2 regions of the Leucobacter alluvii genome follow, and region 2 is predicted to be linked to the other one. Evidence: predicted binding sites of a transcription regulator. Region 2 holds the regulator's gene; the other holds the start of a gene.

Region 1 (3,869 bases), on a different contig from region 2:
TCGATCTTCCCATGCGGCTCGTGGAGAGACCGCCCCAGAAGAAGCGGCCTCCCGCTCTATGCGTGCGGTGACAGCCGAGAGCGTCGTGATAAGTTCCCGAAGCGGCAGTTGGGAGAATTCGGCGATGTCGAATCCTTCGAACGTTACAGACAGCGCCTCGGGCTTCAGCCGTTTACCATGACAGACCGGGCAGGTCGCAGCGGTGAGGAACTGCGCGACGCGCCGCTTCATCGATGCGCTCTTTGTGTTCGCGAACGTGTCCAGAATGTACCGACGAGCCCCGACGAACGTGCCCGAGTAGCTCGGCTCCGCACCTGCTTCGATCGCAGCTTTGGACTCGGAGAGGGTGAGCCGGGAGTGGACCGGAACGAACGGGGTCTCATCGGTGTACAGGATCCAGTCCCGGTCCTTTCGCGGCAGGTCCTGCCACGGCACATCGACGTCGTAACCGAGAGCAACCAGTACGTCGCGCAGCTGATGGCCGTGCCACGCGGTCGGCCAGGAAGCGATGGCGCGTTCGCGGATGGTGAGCGATGGGTCCGGGACCATCTGCTGCTCGTTCACCGTGTACACGCGGCCGATGCCGTGGCACTCCGAGCAGGCTCCTTGGACCGTGTTCGCGGAGAAGTCATCCGAATACAACATCGGCTGCCCATCCGGGTAATCCCCGGCTCTCGAGTACAGCATTCGTATCAAGCTCGACAACGTGGTGATGCTGCCCACGGTCGATCGTGCGTTGCCGGCACCGCGCTGCTGCTGCAGCGCAACCGCAGGCGGCATCCCCGTGATCGAGTCGACATCGGGCACTCCCGCCTGATCAATCAGACGGCGGGCGTACGGTGCCACCGACTCTAAATAGCGTCGCTGCGACTCGGCGTACAGCGTCCCGAACGCCAGCGAGGACTTTCCCGATCCAGACACCCCGGTGAACACGACCGTTGCATCGCGCGGCACAGAGAGACTGACATCCTGCAGATTATGTTCGCGGGCCCCGAGAACGCGAACATCGGGCTGCACGGAGACCTCCGTCGGCACAATCGCAGAGGGCTCAACCATGGTTGAAGCTTAGCTGAAGACGAGACGGTGGGATGGCCTTCGGCCGTCGGAAAGGTCTCTCGCACCAACAAGGGAACGGAGTGCGGCTGTAGTGGCAAGGCACCCCCATACCCATCGCCAAAAGCAGCAAGGCAATAGAGACGCTCAGTAGGTGGCCTAAACAAGCCCATAGTGGGATATCCCGCGCTCACTAACCGCATGAGTGAATCGACGAAAAAAGAAGAACTCCCACCGCGAGCAAGACGTCGTTAGTAACCAAGTGCGCGGCTCCTATACCTCAGTAGAAACCGTAAAGGATTCTCTGTCGGTCGGCCTTTAACGGTCCTGACCGCGGTCACACAGACGAAGGATCGTGCGGGAGAGAAGGTCCGCAATCCCGGCAACCTTTCGATGCTGCAGGTACATAAGCGCACCCAGTTACGGCCCGCCGAGCTTCCCTTCCCAGGAGGAAGGATAGCTCGGTTACAGCAGGTCAGGATTGTTTTTGATGAACCGGTCGGCCTCGGCCTCGCTAATTGCGATTAGTCCACGAGGTGTGTAAGCAAGCGAGTTCAAAGCTCGCACCCACGTTTTACTCATTTCAGGTTCTTTACTTCCTGAGAAATGAAACGATACTGCGACGTATGGGGACAACCAGACGGACATACGACCATCGCCTTGATCGTGTGGTTTCTGCCAGCCTAGGAAAAATCCTTCTTGCTTTTTTAGTTTCTGGCCGATAACAAACTGCAAGTGTGGCAGCAACCGGTCTTCAAACTCGTATTCCTTATCACCGAGTATGAACTTTCCCATGGCTAAGAAGGACACATATCTACTTAGGTGAGAGCGAAATGCCCGCATCAATACTTTAGAGAGTCACCACCTCTGACAACGTTCTCGGACGTGAGCCGCAGCTAAGACACGCGAACACCCACTTCACCGTGACTCACTCTAGGAGTGAGGGACCACGCACCCGGTGACTCACCTACGAGGTGAAAATCACGTGGCCCCCCATCTTGAGAGTAAAGCACTCCCCCAACCTTTGGGAATCTGACTTCGTTATCCACCCAGGCTCGTCGACACTCCAAGCTAACGAGTTATCGCTTCGTCGTTGTTGAGTGGCGCACTTTGTGCTTCCCGCGCAGCGGCGACACTGTCTTACGAGGCGATCGTGAGGGCGGCCTTCCTTTGGCCCCCTCGTAGTGCCGGACCTCTTTAATTCTGGCGGCCAGATCGCGCTTCGCCATTGGCGTCGATCTGACGTTCGATTTCCAAACGGAGTTTACGAGCACGGTCCCTGAGCGCCCGATATTCAGATTCCTGACTTGGGATCACGTCAGCCTCTCCCCGAGCCTCCCTAAACCTTTCGTCATCGGCCTCATTCTGCATCACCCCCTCGTACTCCTCGAGAACATGAATAAGAACGGTGTAATCGTCGTCATGCGAGAGGTCGAGCAGCACGGGTTCGAACGCCGACTTGTCGCGATCAGTGGCCATGGTTCGGATACTATCCGCCACCGCCCACGGACTCGACGCGGCATCGTCGCTTCTCTCGACACGCCAGCAGATTGGCGCCCTGTCGGAAGCGCGTCGCATAATAGGCACTCGAACATATGTTCGATGATTGCGGGGCGTCATGCGGGTGGAAGATGTGCGGATTCTAGGCCCCAACGCGCCTGCTGTAGCGATCCCCATCGCGAGCGTTGAAGCTGCGTGTGGTTTCCCCTCCCCCGCGCAGGACTACGAGACGACCGAGATCGATCTGAACGAGCACCTGATGCCGAACCGGGTCTCCACCTTCCTGATTCGCGCGCGCGGCAATAGCATGACGAGTGCCGGGATCTACGACGGGGACGAGCTGATCGTGGACCGCTCGATCCGCCCAGAGGACGGGCACGTCGTCGTCGCCGTCGTTGACGGCGAGATGACCGTGAAGCGCCTCCGCGTGACACGGGTCGGCGTGGTGCTCTCGGCTGAGAACTACCAGCACCCCGACATCGAGGTCGCAGAGCTGTCAGAGCTGCACATCTGGGGTGTCGTTACGAGGAGCCTGCACCGTGTCCTCCGAGCGTAGACGGATGGTCGCGCTCGTGGACTGCGAGTCGTTCTACGCGAGCTGTGAGCGGATCTTCGATCCCACCCTGTACGGCCGCCCCGTCGTGGTCCTCTCGAACAACGACGGCTGCGTCGTGGCGATGTCACGGGAGGCGAAGGCGCTGCGGGTCGAAATGGGCGCCCCATGGTTCAAGATCAAAGAATGGGCGGCCAGCGCCGGCGTCGTCGCCCGCTCGAGCAACTACGAGCTCTACGGCTCCCTATCCGCGCGCGGGATGAACCCTCGCATGTTGCAGTGAATGCAACTGTTCACACTTGCAAACGACGTCTATTCACCAGAGAGGTGCGGATCTGCTCTGACCATAACAGCGAGATCTGGCGGATGCTGAGATCTGAGTTGACAGGGTGATGCACTGTCCCATACTTTGTTGCATCTAATGCAAGATTTTGGGGCTTCTCCAGCGGCGCTTCGGCTGATCACGTCAGCATCGAACGTCGCACTGGCGAACCCGGAAGCGCAGGTTTTCAGCGCGATGATCGATGGTTGGCGGAACCAGCAGCTGTCGCGCGGACTCCGTGAGCAGACGATACGGAACCGGACGGCGACGGTGACGCGGTTCCGTGATTTCGTGGACAAACCGCCATGGAGGTGGACGGTCGCGGATGTGGATGAGTTCACTGCTGAGTCCGGCGGTCGCACTCGGACGCTGTCGACGATGCGCGCCAACCATGGGTCTATCCGTGGGTTCTGTGATTACCTCACGAACCCGTTGTACGAC
Region 2 (3,869 bases):
ACGCCGGGATCGATCAGGCGCCGCCCGGCCCGAGTGCCGTGATCGCCTCGATCACCGCACTCGTCTCGGCCTTCGTGCCTGCGGTGATGCGCAGGTGGCCTGGAATGCTGAGATTGCGGATGAGGATGCCACGTGCGCGCAGCGCTTCGAACGTGGCCGACGGGTCGGTGAACCCGCCGACGAGCAGAAAGTTGGCTCCCGACGGGTGCACGACGTATCCGAGGGCGGTGAGGGCGTCCGCGAGACGATCGCGTTGCGCACTGATGTCGGCCACCGTGGCGAGCATCGCGTCGGCGTGACGAATCGCAGCGGTCGCGGCCGCCTGGGTGAGCGCTGACAGGTGATACGGCAGGCGCACGAGCCGCAGGGCGTCGACCACTGCCGCGTCGGCGGCGAGGTATCCGAGACGCACGCCCGCGAACGCGAACGCTTTGCTCATGGTCCGCGATACGAGGAGCCGGTGGCGTCCGGGGAGCAGTGACACCGCGCTCTCACGCTCGGTGTCGAACTCGTGATACGCCTCGTCGACGACGAGCATGCCGTCGAACGCGTCGTAAGCGGCGAGGATCACCTCACGATCGAGCGACGTGCCCGTCGGATTGTTCGGACCGCAGAGGATCGCGACGTCCGGCTGGTGCTCGCGCAGCGCTTCGGCGACGCCCTCCGGCGTGAGCGCGTATTCTGCGGGACGCTCGACAGCGATCCATTCGGTATCGGTTCCGGAGGCGAGCAGCGGGTACATCGAATACGTCGGCGTGAAGCTCAGCAGTGACCGCCCCGGACCGGCGAATGCCTGCAGCACCTGCTGCAGCACTTCGTTCGATCCGTTCGCCGCCCACAGCTGTTCCACGCTGAGGCCGTGGCCGAGGTACCCCGCGAGGGAGCTCCGAAGCTCCGTGAACTCGCGGTCAGGGTATCGGTTCACACCGGTTACCGCTCGAGCGAGTGACTGAACGATGTCGATGGCGACGTGCTCGGGAATGGGATGCGTGTTCTCGTTGACGTTCAGGCTGACCGGCACCGCGTCTTGCGGGGCGCCGTAGGGCTCCTGGCCGACGAGATTGTCACGAAGAGGGAGGTCGCTCAAGCTAGTCACCCGACCAGTCTAAAGCCGGTGAGCCCCTCGACGATCAGTCGGTCAGGCCCCGAGTTCGTCGCCCGACACCACGCGCGGATGATCTGAGTACCGCAGCGGAACGGCGATCGCATCACCCGCCTGCAGCGATGAACCGTCCAGCTGGTTCAACTGCACAATCTCAGTGATGACATCGCGAGGGTCGGCCGTCGGGTCGAGATCAGTCGCCAGCGACCAGAGCGAGCTGCCTGGCTGCACCACGACGTAATCGAACTGCTCGCCGTTCGGCCCCTCAGCCGCGGCCATCGCCTCCGGAGCCGCGAGTGCCGCCATGAGAGCGAGAAGACCGGCGACGAGCACCGTGGCGAATCCACCGAACACGATGCGCCCGCGCCGGGTCAGGCGGAGCGAGCCCGAAGCTTCGGTCGACTCTCGTGATTCCCGGCCCAGAACAGCAGATGCGCTCATGATGACTTCTCCTTAGTCTTGCGATGACGCGGGCGTGGAGCCCATGCGAACATCTGTTTCGAATATATATTCGATGAATCGAAACCGCAAGCGTCTTTTCGAAGATACGTTTCGCTCCTTTTCCGCGACACTCGAACATATGTTTGTCGGTCTTCGAATGCTGCGGCTAGGGTTTCGGTCAACGGGATCACTGAATCAGCACCCACCGACATTCATGGATCGCGCCCCATCCGCATCGCCCCCTGGGGCCAGAAAGGACAGCGATGAGCGACGCAGCCGCGCCCCGATCCACGAAGCCGCTGAGCGAGAAGCAGCAGGCGATCCTCGAGTGCATCGCGCGTTCAGTGGAAAGCCGGGGGTATCCGCCGAGCATGCGAGAGATCGGCGACGCGGTGGGGCTCTCCTCGCTCTCGAGCGTCACGCATCAGCTCAGCAGGCTCGAGCTGGGCGGCTACATCCGCCGCGACCCCAACCGGCCGAGAGCCCTGGAGATCCTGGTCGAGCTCGCCTCGACCTCGTCGGCGATCGACGACGCACCCGCGCAGCGCCCCGAAGAGGCGGCGTACGTTCCGCTCGTCGGTCAGATCGCGGCCGGCGTGCCGATCACGGCGGAGCAGCAGGTCGAGGAGATCGTGCCGCTCCCCCGCGCTCTCGTCGGCGACGGACAGCTCTTCATGCTGCGCGTCGTCGGCGATTCGATGATCGACGCAGCGATCTGCGATGGGGATTTCGTGGTGATCCGGCAGCAGCGCGAAGCCGAGAACGGAGACATCGTCGCAGCGATGCTCGATGGAGAGGCAACGGTGAAGGTGTTCCGCCGCCGAGACGGGCACACCTGGCTCCTGCCTCGCAACAGCGCGTTCGAGCCGATCCTGGGCGATCACGCGGAAGTACTCGGGCGCGTGGTCGCGGTCTTCCGCTCGGTCTGATCGCAGGGCGCGGCGTCGCCGCGGCGCAGCACCGCTGGACACCGACGCGCGAGTGCTGGGACCCACCCGCAGCCCTTCGCTCGCTGCGGCGGTTGCTTTGTTGAACCGAGTCCATCTACAGTGATCGCATGGCCACTGCGTCGATGCCGATTCCATCCACCCATTCTCGAGCGCCGATGCTCGCGCTCGGATTCCACCCTGATTGCGTGCCGTACGAGCGCGGACTCGAGCTCCAGGCCGAGGCGGTCGACCGCATCGAGCAGGGCCTCGACCGCGGCACGGTCCTCTTGCTCGAGCACCCGCCGGTGTACACCGCCGGTCGCCGCGCCGAGCCGGATGAGTACCCGTCGGACGGCAGTCCCGTCGTCGCCGTCGACCGGGGCGGACGAGTCACCTGGCACGGTCCGGGCCAACTGGTGTGCTATCCGGTCGTCCGGCTGCGGTCCGGCGCCGGGGTCGTCGACTTCGTACGCGCCCTCGAGACGGCGATCATCGACACCGTGGCCGCATTCGGCGTATCGGGCACACGCGTGGAAGGCCGCTCGGGAGTATGGGTGACCCATCCTGATCATCCGCCGACGAAGCTCGCACAGATCGGCTTGCACGCCCGCGCCGGCATCATCACCCATGGAATTGCGATCAACTGCTGCAACGACCTCGAGCCGTTCTCCCGGATCGTGCCATGCGGGATTCCAGACGCCGGCGTGACCACGCTGAGCGCACTCGCCGGTCGGAGAATCCCGCCCGAGATCGTGGCACCCGACCTCCAGGTGCACCTCGCCCATGTGATCGCGGAGTTCACCGCATGAGCGCGCGTCGCCTGCCTTCGACCGGCACCCGCCCCGAGCCGGAGGGCCGACCGCTCCTCCGCGTCGAGGCCCGCAACGCCGAGACTCCGATCGAGCGGAAACCGGAGTGGATCAAGACGCGCGCCCGGCTCGGCCCGGAGTACCGCCAGGTGCGCGACCTGGTCGCAGGCGAAGGGCTCCACACGGTCTGCCAGGAGGCCGGCTGCCCCAACGTCTTCGAGTGTTGGGAGGATCGCGAAGCAACGTTTCTCATCGGAGGTTCGATCTGCACCCGGAGGTGCGACTTCTGCATGATCACGAGCGGAAAGCCGCTCCCGCTCGACCGCGACGAGCCGCGCCGGGTCGCAGAATCGGTGCGCACCATGGGCCTGAGGTACGCCACCATCACCGGCGTGACACGCGATGACCTGCCCGACACCGGCGCTTGGCTCTTCGCTGAGACCATTCGGCAGGTGCGCGCCATGAATCCCGGCGCCGGCGTCGAGGTGCTCGTCGACGATCTCGGCGGCCGACCTGAGGATCTCGAGCAGGTGTTCGAGGCGGCTCCGCAGGTGTTCGCCCACAATCTCGAAACCGTGCCCCGCATCT

What was found. The regulator LexA, encoded in region 2, represses DNA repair genes until DNA is damaged. The targets are predictions, from matches to a motif close to TCGAACANNTGTTCGA.
Region 1: a site for LexA is predicted at 2,641-2,656, ahead of ABFX18_RS02230 (LexA family protein). Genes of this name have one in related genera too.

Annotation. Positions count from the first base shown of each region.
Region 1 is NZ_BAAAOP010000003.1:45,238-49,106, reverse strand. Features, by position in the region: gene ABFX18_RS02245 (excinuclease ABC subunit UvrA) at 1-1,056, opposite strand, end outside; gene ABFX18_RS02240 (DUF7882 family protein) at 1,519-1,863, opposite strand; gene ABFX18_RS02235 (hypothetical protein) at 2,251-2,532, opposite strand; gene ABFX18_RS02230 (LexA family protein) at 2,672-3,109, shown strand; gene ABFX18_RS02225 (Y-family DNA polymerase) at 3,114-3,389, shown strand.
Region 2 is NZ_BAAAOP010000005.1:112,642-116,510, reverse strand. Features, by position in the region: gene ABFX18_RS05075 (histidinol-phosphate transaminase) at 14-1,096, opposite strand; gene ABFX18_RS05070 (LysM peptidoglycan-binding domain-containing protein) at 1,139-1,543, opposite strand; gene lexA (transcriptional repressor LexA) at 1,786-2,472, shown strand; gene lipB (lipoyl(octanoyl) transferase LipB) at 2,601-3,281, shown strand; gene lipA (lipoyl synthase) at 3,278-3,869, shown strand, end outside.